Regions from separate parts of the Streptomyces sp. NPDC059852 genome, predicted to be linked through region 2. Evidence: riboswitches for the same ligand, from Rfam matches in the RefSeq annotation. Region 2 holds a riboswitch; each other region holds the start of a gene.
What was found. A riboswitch is a leader RNA that binds a small molecule or an ion and turns the genes downstream of it on or off. The one in region 2 is predicted to bind cyclic di-AMP.

Region 1 (7,172 bases), on a different contig from region 2:
GAGGCGGCGTGGGCGACGGCGAGCGAGACGCCGAGGATGGCGTTGGCGCCGAGGGAGCCCTTGTTGTCGGTGGCGTCCAGGTCGAACATGGCCTGGTCGATCAGACGCTGCTCGGTGGCGTCGTAGCCGACGAGCTCCGGGCCGATCTGCTCGATGACGGCGAGGACGGCCTTCTCGACGCCCTTGCCGAGGTAACGGTTGGTGTCACCGTCGCGCAGCTCGATGGCCTCGAAGGCGCCGGTGGAAGCGCCGGACGGGACGGCGGCACGACCCGTGCTGCCGTCGTCGAGGCCGACCTCGACCTCGACCGTGGGATTGCCTCGGGAGTCCAGGATTTCCCGGGCTACGACGACGTCGATGGACGGCACGAGCATCTCCTTCGTGATGTGAAGCCTGTACGCAGCCCGCGGTGGGTGCTGCGAGACGAGCCTAACCGGCTCCGGGGCCTCGGCCGGCGGTCCACCGCTCTGTGGACAGAACCGAGAGCGAATTGTTTCCGAACGGAACAAAAAGCGGGCGCCTACACCACACAGAACCCCGCCCCGGCGCGTACGGGGGAACACGCGCCGGGGCGGGGAGTCTGCGGGGTCCTACTTCAGGTGGAGCTGCTGACCCGGGTAGATCAGGTCGGCGTCCTGGACGATGTCCTTGTTCAGCTTGAAGAGCTTCTCCCAGCCGCCCTTGACGTCGTGGTCCGCGGCGATCGTGCTGAGGGTGTCGCCCTTGACGACCTTGTACTCGCCGTCGCCCTTCTTGACCTTCTTGCCGGTCGGGGTGGTGACGGTCTTGGTGCTCTTCTCGGCGGCCGGACGCTCGGCGGAGCGGGAGGCCGGCTTCTCCTCGGTGGAGCGGGTGCTCTGCTCGCCACCGGTGGCGGAGGAGCCGTTGTAGGCCGCGCCGGACAGGCCGGTGCCGCAGTTCGGCCAGGCACCCTTGCCCTGGCTCGCGAGGACCTTCTCGGCTATCGCGATCTGCTGGGCCTTGGTGGCCTGGTCGGCGGTGGAGGCGTACTGCGTGCCGCCGTAGGCCGCCCAGGTCGAGGCGGAGAACTGCAGGCCGCCGTAGTAGCCGTTGCCGGTGTTGATCGACCAGTTGCCGCCGGACTCGCACTGGGCGACGGCGTCCCACTCGGAGGCGGTGGCGGCCGAGGCGCTGCCGGAGGCCATCAGCGGGCCGGCGACGGCGGCGGCGCCGGTGACGCCGACGACGGCGATGGCGCGGGCGGCCTTGGACGGACGGCGGTGCTTGCCCTTGCTGGAGAACAGCATGGAGAGATCCCCTCACCGACGCCTACGAGGTGAGCTGTCGGGTTCGGGCCGGTTGAGTTGCCCGGTCGCGCAACGCTGGTGCGTGCTGCGCGACTTCACCCCAAGCCGGTTCCGGCCGTCCTCGCCCCGGAGGGCCTCGACTTCCGGACCCGGCGCTTACCTTGGGTCCCCCGCTCCTGCCTACGGCGCTTGACGCGACGACTGTTCCCGTACGGCCGCCGGCAGGATTCGGCGTGACGGCTGTCGGGGCTCGCTCTGGTGGCGAGCGGTCACGACCGTAGACACGCCGCTCGGGGATTTTCAAAGACGATCAAGGCTTCTGAGATCTATCTCTCAGTCCATTCAAAACGGACATTCACCATGAAAGCAGGGCGCGAACTGCCGCTTCCTTTGGCCCCGTTCGGCCGTTATTCGGTGGGGACGTCCAGCGTCTGACCGGGGGCGATGCTGTTCGCGTCGGCACCGATGGCCGCCTTGTTCGCCTCGTACAGCGCGCGCCATCCGCCGTCGACGTCAAGGGAGTCGGCGATGGAGGCCAGCGTGTCGCCCTCGCGGACCCGGTAGGAGGCGTGGCGGCCGGAGGAGCCGGCGGTGGCGTCCTCGGTGCCGGACTCCTCGGCGCTCGCGCCGCGGTGACGTCCGGAACCGGCCGGTGCGTCCTCGATCGCGGCGGTGTCGACGAGGCTCCAGGAGCCTACGCTCTGCACGGAGTTGTCCTGATTGTCGCTCTTGGCCTTCTCCACGGGGGAGCTGTCCGGCGACTCCGGGGCCGTCGCCCCGCCCGTCTTGCCGGCCTTCTCGGACGCATCGGACTTATCAGCCGCAGAGGATGAAGAAGGGGAGGAAGTGGAGCTGTCGGGCGTTTCGGACGAGTCGTCCGGTGACGCGCTCGGCGTGCCCGACGCGTCGCCGGAGGCGGCCGAATCGCCGGAGGAGTCGGAGGATCCGGATGAATCGAGCAAGCCGGACGAGCCGGACACCTCGCTCGGGGAGTCCTCCCCGACCCCGGTGTCGAGGTCGATGGCCCCCGACTTCTTGGTGAGCCCGTGGAGCACCGCACAGGTGCCCCAGGGGCTCGTGCCGCGCTCCGCGAGGATGTCCTGCGCCACGGCGATCTGCTGGGAACGGCTCGCCAGATCCGGGCTGGCGGCGTAGTCGAGACCGCCGAACCTCTCCCAGTCCGTCTGGGTCAACTGGAGCCCGCCGTAGTGCCCGTTGCCCGTGTCGGCGCTCCAGGAGCCGCCGCTCTCGCAGTCGGCGACCTTGTCCCACACGCTGCCGTCCGCCGCGCTCGCGCCCGAGGCGCCGAGGAGCGGGATGGCGATGGCGGAGCCGGTCACTCCGGCAGCGACAAGAAGAGCCGGAGCCTGACGGGGGCGACGGTGACGACCGTTCCCGGAGAGCATGCGGGGACCTTTCGCGAGACAGCGGTGACCAAGGCGCACGGAACCCGCGTGCCTTCGTTGATGGGTGAACGTATAGGCAGACGATCACTTGTCACAAGTTAATGCCGCGCAGATCACGTGAAGATCACAGAGGTGAGCGCGTGTCACGTTTGCGGAGCGGAACGGTTGCCTCCGACCGGGGTGAACTCCACCGGCAGGGTGCGCAGGCCCCGCATGATGAGCCCGCCGCGCCACCTCAACTCGGCCGGGTCGGCGGCCAGTCGCAGGTCCGGGAGCCGGGTGAGCAGGGTGGCCAGGGCCGTCTGCCCCTCCAGCCTGGCCAGCGGGGCGCCGAGGCAGTAGTGGATGCCGTGGCCGTAGCCGAGGTGCTGGTTGTCGCGCCGGCCGAGGTCGAGGACGTCGGGGTCGGCGAACCGCTCCGGGTCACGGTCGGCGGCGGCGAGGACGACGAGCACCGGGTCACCCGCGGCGATGTCCTGTCCGCCGATGGTCAGCGGCTCGGTGGCGAACCGCCAGGTGGCGAGCTCCACCGGCCCGTCGTAGCGCAGCAGTTCCTCGACGCCGGTCTCCAGCAGGGCGGTGTCGTGGGCGGCCAGGGAGTCCTGGAGCCGGGCACGCTGGCCGGGGTGGGTGAGCAGGGCGTAGGTGCCGTTCCCGATGAGGTTGACGGTGGTCTCGAAGCCGGCGAACAGCAGGATGAAGGCCATGGCGGCGGCCTCGTTCTCGGTGAGGTGCTCGCCGTGGTCGGAGGCCCGGATGAGACCGGAGATGAGGTCCTCGTCCGGGGTGGGCGCGCCGGGCAGGGCTTCGCGCTTGCGGTGGATGAGTTCGGCCAGATAGCCGCGCATCTTCTTCACGGACCGGGCCACCCCGCCGCGGGGCCCGCCCTGGTGCCGGATCATCATGCCCGCCCAGTCCCGGAAGTCGTCCTGGTCCTCGCGGGGGACGCCGAGCAGGTCGCAGATGGCGTGGATGGGCAGCGGGAAGGCGAACTCGTGGATGAGGTCGGCCTCCCCCTTCCCGGCGAACCCGTCGATCAGCTGGTCGGTCAGCTCCTGCACGCGGGGCGCGAACGCGGCGACGCGGCGCGGGGTGAACGCCTTGCTGACCAGCCGCCGCAGCCGGGTGTGGTCCGGCGGGTCGATGTTCAGCAGATGCGTCATCAGCTCGGCCTTGCGCTCTCCGGGGATGCCGGTGCGGCCCTTGGCGTGGGCCGGTTCGGCGTGATGGGCCGGGTTCTTGGAGAGCCGGTTGTCGGCGAGCGTCTGCTTGGCGTCGGCGTACCGGGTGACCAGCCAGGCCTCCACCCCGCTGGGCAGCCGGGTCCGGTGCACGGGCGCGTGCTCCCGCAGCCAGGCGTACGCGGGGTACGGGTCGCTGGCGAACTCCCAGGTGAACAGCTCGGGAGCGCCGGGGGCGGGCGCGGGGCGGTGGGGCTGGTCGGTCACGCCCCCGACCGTATCTGCCCTAGGCGGACACGCCCTCCGCGGCCCGGACCGCGTCCCGGTAGGCGCGGGCGGCGACCCGCAGGGCGGCCTCCGGGTCGACGCCGGCCTCCGCGGCCCGCACGGCCGTGGCGAGCAGGTCGTACCCGACGCCCTCCCCCGTCGGCAGCGGGACGTCCAGGCCGGCCGTGCGGACCCGGGACGCCAGCTTCGCCGCGAGGGCGAGGCCCGGCTGGCCGAGCGGGATGCCGTCGGTCACCGACTCCCGCCGCTTCTCCTCGGCCTTCGTCCGCAGCCAGTGCTCACGGACCTCCTCGGGAGTCGTCGCGGTCGCGTCGCCGAAGACATGGGGATGGCGGTGGATGAGCTTGGCCACGATGCCGCCGGCGACGTCGTCGACGGAGAAGGGCGCGTCGGGGTGCTCCTCGGCGATCCGGGCGTGGAAGACGACCTGGAGCAGGACGTCGCCCAGTTCCTCGCGCAGCTCGTCGCGGTCGCCGTCCTCGATCGCCTCGACCAGTTCGTACGCCTCCTCGATGCCGTACTTGGCCAGGCCCTCGTGGGTCTGCCGGGAGGACCAGGGGCACTCGGCGCGGATGCGGTCCATGACCTGGACGAGGTCGAGGAGGCGGGCGCCGGGCAGGTCGTAGGAGGCGGGCAGCAGCTCCAGCTCGGGCATCCGCACCCGGCCGGTGCCGGCGAGACGGGCCAGGCCGTCGGTGAGCGCGGGCTCGCCCTCGCCGGTGGCGACGACCACGGCGGTCCGGCCGCCGGAGCACGCCTCGACCAGCTGCTCGGCGGTCGGGGCGGCCTCGTCGACCGTGATCCCGGCCTCGCGCAGATACGGCAGCTGCGGGTGCGCGCCGTCCGCGCACAGCACCCGGTCGGTCGCGCGCAGCGCCTGCCAGGCCGGCCAGGACAGCAGGCCGGGGGCGACGCGGTGGCTGGTGGTGAGCAGGACGATACGGCCGGGGGCGGCTTCGGGACTGGTTGCGTTCACGCTCCGAACGTAACCCACGCCCCGGGTGCGGCCCTTCGGCCGTCCCCGGACCGGCCGGCTACGCGGGCTGCTGGGGCGCGGTGACCTCGCGCAGCCAGGGGGCCTTGGCGTCCGTGCGGGCGCTCTGGCGGGCGTCCCAGGTGCCGTAGCGGGGGTTGAGGTCGATGTCGAGCTTCTTGGAGGCCGCGGCCAGCGCGTCCCAGAAGGCGGGCTTGCCGGTGTCGGTGCCGAGCGCGGTGGCGAGCTTCTGGGCCTCCAGCTGGAGGCGGAGGTTGTCGTCGAGACGCTGCGGCGGGACGCCGTACTGCTGGAGCCAGGACGTCTCGAGCGCCTTCGCGCCGCCGACCTGCTTCTCCAGGCCGTCCCGCATCTCCTGGACCTCCTTGCGGGTGACGCTCACCCCGCGGTCGAGGGCGGCCCGGTGCAGCACCCGGTCGAGGACCATGGTGTGCAGCACGTCGCGCGGGAGGGTGCCGGACTTGGCGACGACCTGGGCGTAGGCGGCCTCGTCGGGGACGGCCGCGCGCTGGGCGTCGCGTACCTCGCTCACCCGGTTCTCCAGCTGGGCGACGGTGATCCGCTGGTCTCCGACGACGGCGGCCGCGCCCGGATGCGCGTCGCTTCCGCACGCGGTGAGCAGGGGTGCCGCGGCGAGCGCGGCGGAGAGCAGGAGCGCGGTACGACGGCGGCGGTGCAAGGAGACCTCCCGAGGGGCGCTTGTGCGACGGTGCACAAAGTCTTGCGATGATCGATGGTAGGCAGTGGGCAGGCTCTGGCCAACCCATGGGACCAACGATTCACCAGGACTTCCGGCACCGACGCGCCCGCCGGACGGGGCCATGCGGGGCGGATCGTCAGCCGCGCACCTGGCCCAGCCACTGCAGGGTGCGGCGGACCTCCGCGGCGAGGGGATGGGCGGGGCCGTGCAGCCGCTCGACGTCCATCAGGAGCCGCGCCAGGGTGTCGTGGGCGGCGGGCCGGTCCCCGAGGGCGAGCAGGAGGTGCCCGATGCGGCGGCGCACGTCGTGGGCGAGCACGGGGTCGCCGGAGACGTACTGGTTCTCGTAGTACGGCAGCAGCGCGCGGTACTCGGCGAGGGCTGCGGCCGGTTCGCCGAGCTGCTCCAGGCACTGGGCGACGTCGTAGCGGAAGCGCAGGGACTGCGGGTCGGCCTGGCCGGCCTCGGAGGCCCGTTCGTCGGCGAGGCGGCGCAGCTCGGGCAGGGCGCGCCGGTACTGGCCGTCGTCCATGAGCGTGGCCGCGTACTGCTTGCGCAGGGTGCGCACGACCGGTGAGTGGGTGCCGTGCTGTTCGGCCGCGACGGGCAGGATCGCGCCGAGGATGTCGACGGCCTGGGTGATCCGGCCCTCGCCGAGGAGCCGCTTGACCTCGTCGACGGCGCGGGCCACGTCGGCCTTCTCGTCGGCGGGCGGTGCCGGGGCGGCGGGCGCGGGCTGGGGCGCGGGGGTGCGGGCGCGGTCCGGCCACGGCGCGTGGGGGCGCAGGAAGGGGCGGGTGGGGTCGAGGGGTTCCCCGCTGGGCGTGCCGCGCGCGGGCAGCAGCGTCTCCAGGGCCTCGTAGACCTCCTGGGCGGAGGCCGGGCGGTGCTGGGGGTCCTTGGCGAGCAGGCGCAGGACCAGCGCCTCCAGGGCCTCGGGGACCTCGGGGCGGGTCTGGCGCACCGGCTTCGGCGGCTCGTACAGGTGCCGGTGCAGCACGCCGAGCGCGGTCGAGCCGGAGAACGGCACGTCCCCGCTGAGCAGTTCGTGCATCAGGACGCCGAGCGCGTACAGGTCGGTGTACGGGCCGACGGCTCCGCCCATCGCCTGCTCGGGGGCCATGTAGGCGGGCGAGCCGATCGGGGAGCCGGTGTGGGTGAGGCGGGTGGTGTCGGTGTCCATGACGGACGCGACGCCGAGGTCGAGGACGGTGACGGTGCCGTCCTGCTTCACCATCACGTTGCGCGGCTTGAGGTCGCGGTGGACGATCGGCACCGCGTGCACGGCGCTGAGCACCGCGCACAGCTGGGCGGCGACCGCGACCGCCCAGGGCC
Region 2 (7,172 bases):
GACGTTGTCCGGGGTGGCGAAGACGCCGGTGGGGACGCGGTGGTGGACCGTGATGCCGAGGGCGCGCAACTGGTCGGCCTTGTCGGGGTTGTTGGAGAGCAGGTCCAGTTCGCCGATGCCGAGGGCGGTCAGCATCTGGGCGGCCGCCGTGTAGTCGCGGGCGTCCTCGGGCAGGCCCAGCGCGGCGTTGGCGGCGTAGGTGTCGAGGCCCTCGTCCTGGAGGGCGTAGGCGTCCAGCTTGTTGTAGAGGCCGATGCCGCGGCCCTCCTGGCGCAGGTACAGCAGGACGCCGCCGCGCTCGGCGATGCGCTCGACGGCCTCGCGCAGTTGGGGGCCGCAGTCGCAGCGGGCCGAGCCGAAGACGTCGCCGGTCAGGCACTCGGAGTGGAGGCGGACCAGGGGGGTGGTGCCGGGCTCGGGGGTGCCGAGGACGACGGCCACGTGTTCCAGGCCGTCGGTCAGACCGTGGAAGGTGACCAGTTCGGCGTCGGAGGTGTAGCCGTCGGGGAAGCGCAGCGGGACCCGGACACGGGCGCGCTGGGTGGCGGCTGCGAGGGAGTCGGGCATGCGGGTCTCCGGGTTCCGTGCGGCTGTCTGCTTCAGATTTGAAGCAGCTCGGGAGAGTGACCCTACCTCGTGCTTTAACTTTGAAGCAATGACTCCGTGTCACCCGTCCTGGCGGTGTGTGTCACGAACAGTTCTTGGACGCGCGCCGGCGCCACGGCACCTCGTCGCCCGTGGCGTGGCCGCAGTCGCCCTGGAGGCCGGAGCCGATGGCCGTGAAGATGTCCTCCAGCTGTCCGACCTGTTCCGGGGAGAGCCGGTCGAAGATCAGCGACCGTACGGTGTCCACATGTCCGGGGGCGGCCTGCTCCAGGAGCCGCATCCCCTCGTCCGTGAGGGCGGCGACGCTGCCCCGCTTGTCCACGGGGCAGTCCTCGCGCCGCACCAGGCCGTCCTTCTCCAGCCGCGAGACGCCGTACGTCAGCCGGCTGCGGGTGATCTTCAGCCGTTCGGCGAGATCGGTCATGCGCAGCCGGCGTTCCGGGGCGTCGGACAGGGTGGCGAGAATGGAGTAATACAGATGGGGCATGCCGGCCTCCTGCTGGAGCTGCCGGTCCAGCGCGTCCTCCACGAGCGCGACGGCGGCGATGTAGGCGCGCCAGGCGCGCTGCTCCTCGGGGGTGAGCCAGCGAGTCGTCATGTGTCCAGTGTAGGTTTGTTTCAAACTTGAACCAAGCCCTGCCGAAACCAGCCCCGATCCGCCGAGCGGGAGAGCGCGCCGATGCCGTCGTACCCCTACGTCCTGCTGTCCGCCGCCGTCTCCCTCGACGGCTACCTCGACGACACGGGCCCCGACCGGCTGCTGCTGTCCAGCCCGGCCGACTTCGACCGGGTCGACGGGGTGCGGGCCTCCGTGGACGCCATCCTCGTCGGCGCCGGCACCATCCGGGCGGACAACCCCCGGCTGCTCGTGAACTCGGCCGAGCGCCGCGCCGCCCGCACCGCCCAGGGCAAGCCCGCGTACCCGCTGAAGGTCACCGTCAGCGCGTCCGGCGAGCTGGATCCGGCGGCGAACTTCTGGCACACCGGCGGCGAGAAGGTCGTCTACACGACGGAGAAGGGCGCCCGGCGGCTGCGGGAGGACCCCGTCGCCGCCGATGTCGTCGCGCTCGGCGACGACCTGGACTGGCGGGTCCTGCTGACGCATCTGCGCGAGGTGCGTGGCGTCGAGCGGCTGATGGTCGAGGGCGGCGGCACCGTCCACACGCAGCTGCTGCGCCAGGGGCTCGCCGACGAGCTGCAGCTCGTCCTCGCGCCGCTGTTCGTGGGCGACCCCCGGGCGCCCCGGCTCTTCGGGCCCGGCGGATACCAGGAGGGCCGGCTGAGGCTCGTGGAGACCCGGCGCATCGAGGACGTGGTGCTGATGCGCTACGAGCCGACCGCGCCCGGCACGGGTGTCCTCCCGGCCGCCGCCGACCGGCACTGGCTGGCCCTGGCGTGCGACCTGGCCGCCGAGTGCCCGCCCTCGCCCACCGCGTTCAGCGTCGGCGCGGTCGTGGTCGCCGCGGACGGCACCGAGTTGGCGCGGGGCCACTCCCGGGAGGCCGGCGACCCCGTCGTGCACGCCGAGGAGGCGGCCCTCGCCAAGATCGCGCCCGGCGACCCGAGGCTGGCCGGCGCCACGGTCTACAGCAGCCTGGAGCCCTGCACGCACCGCGCCTCCCGGCCGACGCCCTGCGCCCGGCTGATCCTGGCGGCCGGGGTGCGCCGGGTGGTGACGGCCTGGCGCGAGCCGGACACCTTCGTGACGGACGCCGACGGCAGCGGGATGCTCGCCGCCGCGGGCGTGGACGTCCTGGTGCTGCCCGAGTACGCGGCCCGGGCGGCGGCCCCCAACGCCCACCTGGCGCCCTGACACCCGCCCGGCGAGGCCCGCGCGACCGGGGCCTGCGGAAAGGCGTGTGCGGCGGGCCCCGGTGATGGCGTACTATGGACACATCGACGCGGGGTGGAGCAGCTCGGTAGCTCGCTGGGCTCATAACCCAGAGGTCGCAGGTTCAAATCCTGTCCCCGCTACTGAAGGCTCAGGGCCGGAACTCATCAGTTCCGGCCCTGAGTGTTTTCCGGCCCCCGTCAGGCTCGCGGGACGCCTTCACCGGTTCTCACGGTACGTGATCGCGCGAACCCCCTCCGCATAACAACTGACACACTGTCAGCAATCGTGAGGGTGTCTCGTGGGCGTCAACTCGCCCGATTTGGACCGCTCATGGCCCGTAAGTCCCGGCGGAAATCGTTAATGATCAAGGGGAACGGCTTGGAATCCGTACCCCGCGTCTATTAACGTTCGATAACGCAGCGCGGTCGTCCCAGCCGTCACAAGAGGCGGCTCCGTGCGCACGCGCCGAATCCTGCCAAGGAACCGGGGAACCACCACCTTGGGGTGAATCGCGCGGATACCACCGTGACATCACGGTACGTATACGCGCGTAGGAGACCTTCCTGCTCCGAACCCGTCAGCTAACCCGGTAGGCGAGAAGGAAGGAAAGGAGTACGCCCACGTGGCGTCGAACCGTCCTGCCCCGCATGCCTCGTTCGTACCCGGTCAGCGCACCGCCGACACCTTCGGCTACGACCGCACCGACGACGGCCCCTTCGAGGAGTGGAACCCCACCGCGGACTCCCTCCGTCCCGTCCGAGGCAGGCACCGCGTCTCCAAGCAGCGCGGCGGGGGACTCGCCCGCAGCTCCACGGTTCTCGGCGTCGGCGTCATAGCGGCCGTCGGCGCGGGCGGCATGGCCACCGCGCAGAGCGGCAAGCCGCCGGTCGCCATCACCCTGCCCGACCTGCCCCTGATCTCCGGCGACGACTCCGCCGCGGACGACACCGCCACCGCCCTCAGCACCATGGGCGAGACCGGCCAGGAGACCCCGCAGAGCGGCTCCGACGCCGGTGAGGCGCTGCGCAGCCGGATCATCGCCCAGGCCGAGTTCCAGCAGGACCAGGTCGACAGCAAGGCCGCCGAGGCCGCCGTCGCCGCCGCCGAGAAGGAGGTCGCCGAGGCGGCCGCCAAGGCGGAGAAGGAGGCCAAGGAGAAGGCCGCCGAGGCGAAGGCCGCCGCCGAGGAGGAGGCCCGCAAGAAGGCCGAGGCCGAGCGCCTCGCCGAGCTGGCCAAGCAGTACACGCTGCCGACCTCCTCGTACACCCTGACCTCCACCTTCGGTGAGGCCGGCGCCTACTGGTCGTCCGGGCACCACACGGGCCTCGACTTCGCCGCGCCGACCGGCACCCTGATCAAGGCCGTCCACTCCGGCACGATCACCTTCGCCGGCTGGGACGGCTCCTACGGCTACAAGACCGAGCTGACCCTGGACGACGGCACCGAGATCTGGTTCGCCCACCAGTCCTCGATCAGCGTCAGCGTCGGCCAGAAGGTCAACACCGGTGACGTCATCGGCCGTGTCGGCGCCACGGGCAACGTGACCGGCGCCCATCTGCACCTCGAGGTGCACCCCGACGGCAGCGCGAGCGGCATCGACCCGCTGGCCTGGCTGCGCGGCAAGGGCCTCACCCCCTGAGCACCCTCCCCACCTGATCCCCGGCGGTCCTGACGACGACCCCCCGACGTCAGGGCTGCCGGTCCTCGGTGCGCCGGCCCGCCCCCTTCACAGGGAATTCATCCCGGGAGCGGAATCGGCGGTACCGCCACCGTCGTTGTTCCCTTGCATGACCGCACTGCGCACACTCGGCTCCTCCGACCTCGAGGTCTCCCCGCTCTGCCTCGGCGGCAACGTCTTCGGGTGGACCGCCGACGAGGCCCACTCCTTCGCCGTCCTCGACGCCTACACGGCGGCCGGCGGCAACTTCCTCGACACGGCCGACTCGTACTCGGCGTGGGTCGAGGGCAACGCGGGCGGCGAGTCGGAGACCGTCATCGGCAACTGGCTCAAGGCACGCGGCAACCGGGACGACGTCGTGATCGCCACCAAGGTCAGCCAGCACCCCGACTTCCAGGGCCTGAACGCGGCCACCATCAAGGCCGCCGCCGACGCCTCGCTGCGCCGCCTCGGCACCGACCGCATCGACCTCTACTACACGCACTTCGACAAGCCCGAGGTGCCGGTCGAGGAGATCGTCGGCGCCCTGGACGAGCTGGTGAAGGCCGGCAAGGTCCGGCACATCGCCGCGTCCAACATCTCCGCCGAGCGGCTGGCGGCCTCCCTCGCCTTCTCCGACCGCGAGGGCCTGGCCCGGTACGTGGCGCTCCAGCCCCACTACAACCTGGTCTCCCGGGACACCTACGAGGGCGCCCTCCAGGACCTCGCCGAACGGGAGAACCTCGCCGCGGTGCCGTACTACGCGCTCGCGGCGGGCTTCCTCACCGGCAAGTACCGTCCCGGCGCGGCCGTGGACAGCCCGCGTGCGCAGGGCGCCGGGCGGCACGCGGAGACCGAGCGGGGGCGGCGGGTGCTGGCCGCGCTGGACGAGGCGGCCGCCGCGCACGGCGTGCCGGTCGCCACGGTGGCCCTGGCCTGGCTGGCGTCCCGCCCGACGGTCGTCGCCCCCATCGCCTCCGCCCGCACCCCGGAACAGCTGCCGGCCCTGCTCGGAGTGGCCGAGCTGACCCTGACGGACGACGAGCTGCGCCGGCTCACGGAGGCGTCCGCCTGAGCCGTCAGACCTGGTACGGGTTCCAGGCCGGGGCCGCCGGTGCACCGGGGGCGTGCCCGTGCGGGGCGTACGGCTGCGGCCACCAGGCGCCCGGCACCTGGGGCGGCGCGTACGCGAGGACCGGCCGGCTCTTCGCGGCGAGCGCGTGCTCCAGGGCCGGGCGGGCCCACGCGCGGCGTCGCCACAGCTCGTTCAGCAACTCGCCCTCGCGGACCACGTAGTCGGCGCCGGCCCGGCCCCGGCGGCCCCGGCGCCTCAGGAACGCCAGCGAGGTGGCGTACGCCTCGTACTGGGCGACCGCCCGGGCCGCGGGGCGTCCCGCGTGGCGGCGGGCGTACTGCCGGGCCACCCGGCGGTCCCGCATCGAGCCCAGCGCGAACGGCTCGGCCGGGGACAGCCATCCGGCCACGGCGTAGGCCGGCAGCTCCTCGCGCACGGTCCGCAGCTCGCGGTACCGCGTCCACAGCACCAGCCAGACCAGCAGCCCGAACGCGGGCACCATGAACGCCGCGTACACGGCGAAGAACCCGAAGTCGCCGAACGTCGACGAGCCGTTCCACAGGGCGTGCATGCCCATCGCCAGCAGCAGCCCGGACAGCGGCAGCAGCACGCGGCGCACCCGCTGGCGCTCCCCGGACAGCGCGGCGGCGCCGAAGCCGATGCCGGTGAGCACGGTGAACAGGGGGTGCGCGAAGGGCGACATGACGACGCGGACGAAGAAGGTCGCCGCGGTCACCGACGCGATGCCGCTGTCGCCGGACAGCTGGTCGGTGCCGAAGGCGGTGCCGAGGTAGAGGACGTTCTCGGTGAAGGCGAACCCGGTGGCGGTGACCCCGGCGATCACCACACCGTCCAGGAGCCCGCTGAAGTCGCGGCGGCGGAAGAGGAAGAGCAGCAGGACGGCCGCCGCCTTCGCCGTCTCCTCCACGACGGGCGCTATGACCGTCGCGCCCAGGGTGTCCGCGTGGGACGGGTCGGCGGTCGCGGTCGCTATCCAGCGGGTGGCGAAACTGTTCGCCACGATGGCTATGAGCGCCGCCGCGCAGGCGCCCCAGGCGAAGGAGAACACCAGGTTGCGCCAGGGGCCCGGCTCGACCCGGTCCAGCCAGCGGAAGGACGCGACGAGCAGCGGGACCGGCAGGACCGCGAGACCGAGCCCGACCAGGAAGCCCTCCGTGCCGGTCTGCTCGCGCACCAGGGCCAGGATGACCAGCCCGGACAGGGCCAGCAGGGTGCTGAGCCCGGCGTAGGGGACCCAGCGCCGCTGCCACCAGTGCGCGTGCCGCAGCACGCCGCCGGCGGGGGCGGGGGGACGCGTCGGGTACGGAGGGCAGTCGGCCACGGCATCGACCCTAACGAGACGGGGGCGCCGCCCGCAGCGGCGCGGGGGTGCCGGGGCGCCGGTGAGGGGCTGCTGTCGGTGGGGCTGCGGGTGTTCTCGTGCTGTTCCCGGAGGTGCTGCCGGCCCGCTGCTCCTACCGCTGTACGCGGCGGAAGAGCAGGTCGTTCACCACATGACCCTTGTCCAGTCCCTGGCCCTCGAAACGGGTCAGCGGCCGGTGCTCGGGACGCGGCGCGAAACCGCCGTCGGGCCGTGTGTTCTCGAAGTCCGGGTGGGCCGTCAGCACCTCGAGCATCTGCTCGGCGTACGGCTCCCAGTCGGTGGCGCAGTGCACCAGCGCGCCGGGCTTCAGCCGGGTCGCGGCCAGGTCCAGGAACGCGGGCTGGATGAGGCGCCGCTTGTGGTGCCGCTTCTTCGGCCAGGGGTCCGGGAAGTAGACGCGCAGCCCGTCGAGCGAGTCCGGCGCGAGCATCTCGCGCAGCAGGATGATGGCGTCGCCGTTGCCGACGCGGATGTTGCGCAGGCCGTGGTGCTCGGCGAGGTTGAGCAGGTTCCCCTGGCCGGGGGTGTGCACGTCGACGGCGAGGATGTTGCTTTCCGGGTCGGCGGCGGCCATCTGCGCGGTCGCCTCGCCCATGCCGAACCCGATCTCCAGCAC
Region 3 (7,172 bases), on a different contig from region 2:
CTCGGTGAAGACGGTCGAGTCCCATGTCTCGGCGGTGCTGCGCAAGCTCCAACTGTCCAACCGGCACGAGCTGACCCGCTGGGCGACGGCCCGGCGGCTGGTCTGACCCCGGCCCCGTCCTCACGCCACGCGGGTGGCCCCCGCGAACGGCATCTCGTCGACCGGGGCCACCCGCACCGGCGCGGACGGGTTGGGGGCGTGGATCATCTGCCCGTTGCCGATGTAGAGGCCGACGTGGCTGATGCCGGAGTAGAAGAACACCAGGTCCCCAGGGAGCAGTTCGGAGCGGGAGACCCTGCGGCCCGCGCCGATCTGGCTGTAGGTCGTCCGGGGCAGGGAGACACCGGCCGCGCGATAGGCGGCCTGCGTCAGGCCCGAGCAGTCGAAGGCGTTCGGACCGGTCGCCCCCCACACATAGGGGCTGCCGAGCTTGGTGTAGGCGTACGACACGGCCGCCGCGGCCCGTGCGTTGGGGGCCTGCGCCGCCGCCGACCCGGGGGCGGCGAGGGCGGTGCGGTCTCCGGAGGCGGAGCGGTCGGCCCGCCCATCCAGGGCGCGTTCACCGCCGGACAGCCGCGCCAGCTGCGCGCGGGCCCCGTCCAGCTTCCCGGTGATCGTCTTCTTGTGCCGCCGCAGCTCCGCCTGGCGTGACGTCAGCGACTTCAGCTCGACGCGTGCGGCGCCGCGCAATTGCTCGATCTCACGCAGCTCCCGCCGGACCTCGGCGACGGACGCCGCCTGCCGGTGGCCGGCGCGCTCGGCGAACTCCGCGCCGTCGAGATAGCGGTCCGGGTCGGAGGAGAGGGCGAGCTGGAACGCCGGGTCCACGCCGCCGTCGCGGTACTGGGCCGCCGCCATCGAACCCAGGGCCTCCCGGGCCGCGTTGAGCTTCTGCGTCTTGCGCGCGGCCTCGTCCTGCAGGGTGCGGATCCGCTTGCGGGCCGCCTCGGCCTTCTCCTGCGCTCCGTTGTACTTCTCGGTGGCGACCTCCGCCTCCTGGTACAGCTTGTCCACCTTCGCCTTGACCTGCGCCGGGGTCAGCTGAGGCTCCGCGTGCCCGGTCCCGTCGAACCCCGTGGCCGTCGCCGCGCCCGCCAGCGCGATCGTCCAGGCCGTCCGCGCCGTGCGGGCCGCGCCGCCTGCGGTCGTTCTCGAGCGGGGTTTCCGGTGCGCTGCCACGTGGACTGCACGTCCTTCCGTACGGGGGGACTCGCTCGTCCGGCGGCGACCCGCACAGGGGGAGCGGACCGCCGCCGGACCTTTTCTCGGCGGTGGTGACCGACGGCCGCCCCTGGCCCGGGCGGCGGTGGGGAGCCGGTCACCTGGGGGAGGACGCTAAACCGCTGTGTGTCGAGTCGGTAACGCGTTGTGCGGAAGTGCCGGGAGAGGACCGGGCGTGACCGTAAGTGAGCGGGACGCCGAAGAGACGGCGTCTTGTTCACGCTGTGTGGTGACCGATGTACGGGTTCGGCGGGCGAGGGGCGGAGCGGGGTGCTATGAGGCGCATATATGCACCGACGGCCGGGGCCCGCGCACCCGCGCGGCCGGGATCGCCCACCCCCGCGGCCGGGCCCGGATCGGTCGCGCACCCGGTGACGGCACCGGGCGGGCCGGTCGTTAGGCTCCGGCCCCATGGACGTACTCATCCACCTCTTCGTGGGCCTGCACATCGTCGGGATCGCCGCGCTGCTCGGCGGTTTCCTCACCCAGATGAAGGCGATGGGCCGGGGCACCGCGCGGTTCGTGCCGGGGATGCTGCACGGCGCGCTGACCATGCTGGTCACCGGGGTGATCCTGGTCGGCCTGAACCAGGCGGACGACCAGTCGGTGAACAACGTCAAGATCGGTGTGAAGCTGGCGCTGCTCGTCGTGATCCTCGGACTCGTCTACGTGAAGCGGGACGAGGAGAAGGTGGACGCGAAGCTGTTCGGCCTGGTGGGTCTGCTGACCCTGGCCAACGTCTTCATCGCCGTGCTCTGGACGTGACACCGGCCCGGGGACCGGCCGCGAGGTGGTGGCGTACGGCGCCCGCGGCGACCGCCAGCCACACCGCCACCGCGATCCACAGCAGGACCTCGCCGGCGACCTCCAGCCACGGGACGTCCAGGGTGGAGGAGACCGAGAGCGTCGCCGCCGCCGACATGCCCAGCGGGAAGACGGTCGACCAGCGGCGCACGTCGTAACGCGTCCTCGGCCGGGCGATCTCGGCGACCAGCAGGACGACGTACCAGGCCAGGTCCAGGGCGACGAGGGCGTAGGTCACCGTGCGCAGCGCGTCGAAGTCGTCGTCGTTCCACAGGAACGGGACGGGCCCGTCGGCCGCGAGGAGCCGGGCGCCGGCCAGCGCCGAGATGGCGAGCGCGCCGCCCGCCACCCAGTGGTCGCCGTGCCCCCGGACGACCTCCCGGCGGTCGAAGCGGGTCAGGGCCACGGCGTACAGGAGCAGGCCGAGCCAGAACAGCACCAGGGCCGCGTGCGCGAGCCAGGCCGCCTCCGCCGTGGCGGCCAGCGTGGCCGCGAGGACGGCCAGCCCCTGCGTGGCCACGCAGCCGAGGAAGACGGACCCGGGCATCCCCGGCCGCCAGTGGCGTACGACGACGTACAGCAGGCCCGGCCAGAGCACGAAGGCGAGGGCCAGCAGCGCCTCGGCGAGAGTCTGCCGGCCGGCCGCGGCGAAGCGGGTGCCCAGGACCGCGGTCGCGGCGACGGCGCAGAGCGAGGCCGGGGTGACCGCCGCCCTCACCCACGCGGACCGGTGCCACAGGAGCCGGGCGACGAAGTCGCAGGCGAGCGCGAGCCAGGCGACACACGCCAGGACGAGGGCGATCCGGGACAGGATCGTGTGGCCCGTCTGGTGCAGGGCCACCGAGAGGATGCCGGTGGCCATGACCGAGGCCCCGGCGGCGGGGGGACGGCGCGCCCACCGGACGGGCAGGGGGGACGCGGACGCGGGTGTGGCGGCGGGCATGGGCCGATGCTAAGGAGCACGGCACCGGCGTGCGGGTGGAGGCGCGCGCGGGGGGTGGGTGAATCGACGGCCCGTCCGGCGAGTGAACGCCTCGGCGAGTTCGGCGACGGGCTCCTCGTGGAGGAGGTGCACCGTCCCGCGTCGCTGTCGCCGTCCACCCTCAGGCCGGTGGGGTCCGTCCGTTCCCGCCGTTCGTCACGCCGGGCGGACCACGCTGTGGATCGCCGACTCGCCGTCGTAGTAGATCGACTCCTCGCGGACGTACGCGCCGGGCTTCGGCGCGTGGATCATCATGCCGTTGCCGATGTAGAGGCCCACGTGCGTGACGTCGTCGTAGAAGAAGACCAGGTCGCCGGGCTGGGCACTGGACACGGGGACCGTCGTGCCCGCCTCGACCTGGTCGTAGGTGACGCGCGGGATGTCGACGCCGGCGGCCTTCCAGGCGGCCTGGGTGAGGCCGGAGCAGTCGTAGGAGTCGGGGCCGGTGGCGCCCCAGACGTACGGCTTGCCGATCTGGGTGCGGGCGAAGGTCAGCGCCTTCTCGGCCTTCGTGGCGTACGACCCGTCCGGGGCGGTGCCGCCCTGCTCCTGCCCGCCCTGTTCCTGCCGCTGTGCGGCCGCCTCGCGCTCGCGCTCGGCCTCCGCCTTCTGCTGCCGGGCCAGCTCCTCGGCCTTGCGGTCGGCCTCTTCCTGCTTGCGCTTCTCGATCGCGGCGAGGCGGGCCTTCTCCTGCGCGGTCAGCTCGGAGAGCAGTTGACGCGCGTCCGCGAGCTTCTTCTGGACGGTCGCCTTGGCGGTCCGCAGGTTCTTCTGCGACGCGGTGAGCGTCTCGAGGCTCCGCGTGGCCTCCTGCCGCTTCTTCATCGTCGCGGACTGCTCGGTGAAGTACTCGTCCACGGACTGCTTCTGACGTCCCGTCATACGGTTCATCAGCTGGGACTGGTCGAAGTAGTCCTGGGGGGTGTCCGCGAGGAGGAACGTCGTGGTGTCCGGGGCGGCGGCGCCCGTGCGGTACTGGGCGGCGGCGTTGCGGCCCAGCTCCTCGCGCGCGTCGTTGAGCTTCTGCGTGCGCCGCGCGACGTCGTCGAGGAGGGTGTCGACGCGCTTGCGCTGCTTGGTCGTCTTCTCCTTGGCCGCGTTGTACTTCTCGGTGGCGGACTCCGCCTGGCGGTAGAGGTCGTCGACCTTCTTCTCGACCTCTTCGAGGCTCGGGCGGTCGTCGGCGGACGGGCTCGCCTGGGCCGTCTGGGACAGCAGGGCCACGGAGGTGAGGGCCGCGGTGGCCAGCGCGGGGGTCCGTATGCCTGCCACGCGCGTGCCGGAGGGACGCGACTTGCGGTGCGACGCCAAGGGAGGCGACTCCTTCCACGCTCCGCCTGCCGAGTTAGCTGTCGGGTTCGGGCGGGTGGTTCGGAAGGGTTGCCCTACGGCCGCTCCCAGGACGGGAGGTCGGGCCGATTCACCCCAAGTTCGGTGGGTCCCCGGCTCCGGACGCACCGGACTCGGCGGAGGCCGTGCGGCCCGGCGTCGTTCGCCGGTGGGGGTCGTACGGCCTGCCCGGCACGGTAGCCAACTGGTGTGGCCGCTGTGAAGGTTGATGTGCGATATGCCCGATACATTTTCGTGACCTTCGGTCAGGGGAGCGGGTGGAGGGGGAGCGGGCGGGTGACTGATGCCGTTCCGGTGCGGTTGGTGTTGTCTGTCCTTTTCAGGCAAGGATCACGCGCTTCATCCGACCGGTGTGTGACGTGATGGGGTGACTTCGTACGGTGACCGGGCGGTCGGGGTGCCGGACCGGGCGGTGTGATGTTCTCGAGGCGGCGGCCGGTTGTCGGTGGGGCCGCCTAGACTCGGAGAGCGATGAGCAGCCTCTTTGACGACAGCTTCCTGGCGGACCTCCAGGCCCCACGGGCCCACGGGGAAGAGCCCCCGCCACCGCCCGAGGACGATCACACTCCGGAGTCGCTTCCGGACGATCTGTTCGGCGGGAAGTTCGACGTGCCCCCGGACCGCGACGCCTACTACCGCGACGGCGCCCCGCGCCCGGCCCTCGACGCCGCCGCGCTGCTGGAGGGGCTCAACGAGAACCAGCGTGCGGCCGTCGTCCACTCCGGCACCCCGCTGCTCATCGTGGCCGGAGCCGGATCCGGCAAGACGCGTGTCCTCACGCACCGCATCGCCTACCTGCTCGGCGAGCGGAACGTGCACCCCGGCCAGATCCTGGCGATCACCTTCACCAACAAGGCCGCCGGCGAGATGAAGGAGCGCGTCGAGCAGCTCGTCGGACCGCGCGCGAACGCGATGTGGGTGATGACCTTCCACAGCGCCTGCGTCCGCATCCTGCGCCGCGAGAGCAAGAAGCTCGGGTTCACCTCGTCGTTCTCGATCTACGACGCCGCCGACAGCAAGCGCCTGATGGCGCTCGTGTGCCGGGACCTCGACCTCGACCCGAAGCGGTTCCCGCCCAAGTCGTTCAGCGCCAAGATCAGCAACCTGAAGAACGAGCTGATCGACGAGGAGGACTTCGCCGCCCAGGCCACCGACGGCTTCGAGAAGACCCTCGCCCAGGCGTACGCGCTCTACCAGTCGCGGCTGCGGGAGGCCAACGCCCTCGACTTCGACGACCTGATCATGACGACGGTCAATCTGCTGCGCGCCTTCCCCGACGTCGCGGAGCACTACCGCCGCCGGTTCCGGCATGTGCTGGTGGACGAGTACCAGGACACCAACCACGCGCAGTACGCCCTGGTCCGCGAGCTGGTCGGCACCTCCGAGCACCCCGTAGACGTACCGCCCGAGGCCGAGGTCCCGCCCGCCGAGCTGTGCGTGGTGGGTGACGCCGACCAGTCGATCTACGCCTTCCGGGGCGCCACCATCCGCAACATCCTCCAGTTCGAGGAGGACTACCCGGACGCGACGACGATCCTGCTGGAGCAGAACTACCGCTCCACGCAGACCATCCTCAGCGCCGCCAACGCCGTCATCGAGCGCAACGAGTCCCGCCGGCCCAAGAACCTGTGGACCAACGCGGGCGCCGGCGCGCGCATCACCGGCTACGTCGCGGACACCGAGCACGACGAGGCGCAGTTCGTCGCCGACGAGATAGACCGTCTGACCGACGCCGGGGAGGCGAAGGCCGGCGACGTGGCCGTCTTCTACCGGACGAACGCCCAGTCCCGTGTCTTCGAGGAAGTCTTCATCCGCGTCGGGCTGCCCTACAAGGTCGTCGGCGGTGTGCGCTTCTACGAGCGCAAGGAGGTCCGGGACGTCCTGGCCTACCTGCGGGTCCTGGCCAACCCCGAGGACTCCGTCCCGCTGCGCCGCATCCTGAACGTCCCCAAGCGCGGCATCGGCGAGCGCGCCGAGGCCATGATCGACGCCCTGTCGCAGCGGGAGAAGATCAGCTTCCCGCAGGCCCTGCGGCGCGTCGACGAGGCGTACGGTATGGCCGCGCGGTCGACGAACGCCGTGAAGCGGTTCAACGCGCTGATGGAGGAGCTCCGCACGATCGTCGAGTCCGGCGCGGGCCCCGCGACGGTCCTGGAGGCCGTGCTGGAACGGACCGGCTACCTCGCCGAGTTGCAGTCCTCCACCGACCCGCAGGACGAGACCCGCATCGAGAACCTCCAGGAACTCGCGGCTGTCGCCCTGGAGTTCGAGCAGGAGGCGGCCGAGGGCGAGGAGTCCGGCGGGCTCGCCGCCTTCCTGGAGCGGGTCGCGCTCGTCGCCGACTCCGACCAGATCCCGGACGAGGAGGAGGACGGCTCCGGGGTCATCACCCTGATGACCCTCCACACCGCCAAGGGCCTGGAGTTCCCGGTCGTCTTCCTCACCGGCATGGAGGACGGCGTCTTCCCGCACATGCGCGCCCTCGGCCAGGCCAAGGAGCTGGAGGAGGAGCGGCGGCTCGCGTACGTCGGCATCACGCGTGCGCGGGAGCGGCTGTACCTGACGCGCTCGGCGATGCGCAGCGCCTGGGGGCAGCCGTCGTACAACCCACCCTCCCGGTTCCTGGAGGAGATCCCGCCCGCGCACGTGGACTGGAAGCGCAAGGGCGGGAGTTCGCCCCTGTCGTCCGGTCCCGCCTCCGGTGTGGCGGCGTCGCTGTCCTCGTCCCGTTCGCGCTCCTCGGCGTCGGGCGCGTCCGGCTTCGCCACGCGGCGCACCTCGGAGAAGCCGATCCCGCAGCTGGCGGTCGGGGACC

Region 1: it holds a riboswitch for cyclic di-AMP, as region 2 does, so the genes downstream of both, ACFV46_RS04755 (transglycosylase family protein) here and ACFV46_RS31865 (M23 family metallopeptidase) in region 2, are expected to answer to the same signal.
Region 3: it holds a riboswitch for cyclic di-AMP, as region 2 does, so the genes downstream of both, ACFV46_RS02860 (NlpC/P60 family protein) here and ACFV46_RS31865 (M23 family metallopeptidase) in region 2, are expected to answer to the same signal.

The regions. Positions count from the first base shown of each region.
Region 1 is NZ_JBHWJK010000003.1:88,787-95,958, forward strand. It holds gene eno (phosphopyruvate hydratase) at 1-368, opposite strand, end outside; gene ACFV46_RS04755 (transglycosylase family protein) at 591-1,268, opposite strand; cyclic di-AMP (ydaO/yuaA leader) riboswitch at 1,273-1,466, opposite strand; gene ACFV46_RS04760 (transglycosylase family protein) at 1,676-2,674, opposite strand; gene ACFV46_RS04765 (cytochrome P450) at 2,818-4,122, opposite strand; gene ACFV46_RS04770 (nucleoside triphosphate pyrophosphohydrolase) at 4,142-5,119, opposite strand; gene ACFV46_RS04775 (SurA N-terminal domain-containing protein) at 5,178-5,816, opposite strand; gene ACFV46_RS04780 (protein kinase) at 5,974-7,172, opposite strand, start outside.
Region 2 is NZ_JBHWJK010000038.1:37,119-44,290, forward strand. It holds gene ribA (GTP cyclohydrolase II) at 1-567, opposite strand, end outside; gene ACFV46_RS31850 (MarR family transcriptional regulator) at 689-1,204, opposite strand; gene ACFV46_RS31855 (dihydrofolate reductase family protein) at 1,286-2,419, shown strand; tRNA gene ACFV46_RS31860 (tRNA-Met) at 2,507-2,580, shown strand; cyclic di-AMP (ydaO/yuaA leader) riboswitch at 2,894-3,051, shown strand; gene ACFV46_RS31865 (M23 family metallopeptidase) at 3,063-4,079, shown strand; gene ACFV46_RS31870 (aldo/keto reductase) at 4,228-5,172, shown strand; gene ACFV46_RS31875 (PrsW family intramembrane metalloprotease) at 5,177-6,514, opposite strand; gene trmB (tRNA (guanosine(46)-N7)-methyltransferase TrmB) at 6,648-7,172, opposite strand, start outside.
Region 3 is NZ_JBHWJK010000002.1:118,326-125,497, reverse strand. It holds gene ACFV46_RS02880 (response regulator transcription factor) at 1-106, shown strand, start outside; gene ACFV46_RS02875 (NlpC/P60 family protein) at 121-1,179, opposite strand; gene ACFV46_RS02870 (hypothetical protein) at 1,633-1,986, shown strand; gene ACFV46_RS02865 (tellurite resistance/C4-dicarboxylate transporter family protein) at 1,964-2,968, opposite strand; gene ACFV46_RS02860 (NlpC/P60 family protein) at 3,164-4,318, opposite strand; cyclic di-AMP (ydaO/yuaA leader) riboswitch at 4,326-4,486, opposite strand; gene pcrA (DNA helicase PcrA) at 4,829-7,172, shown strand, end outside.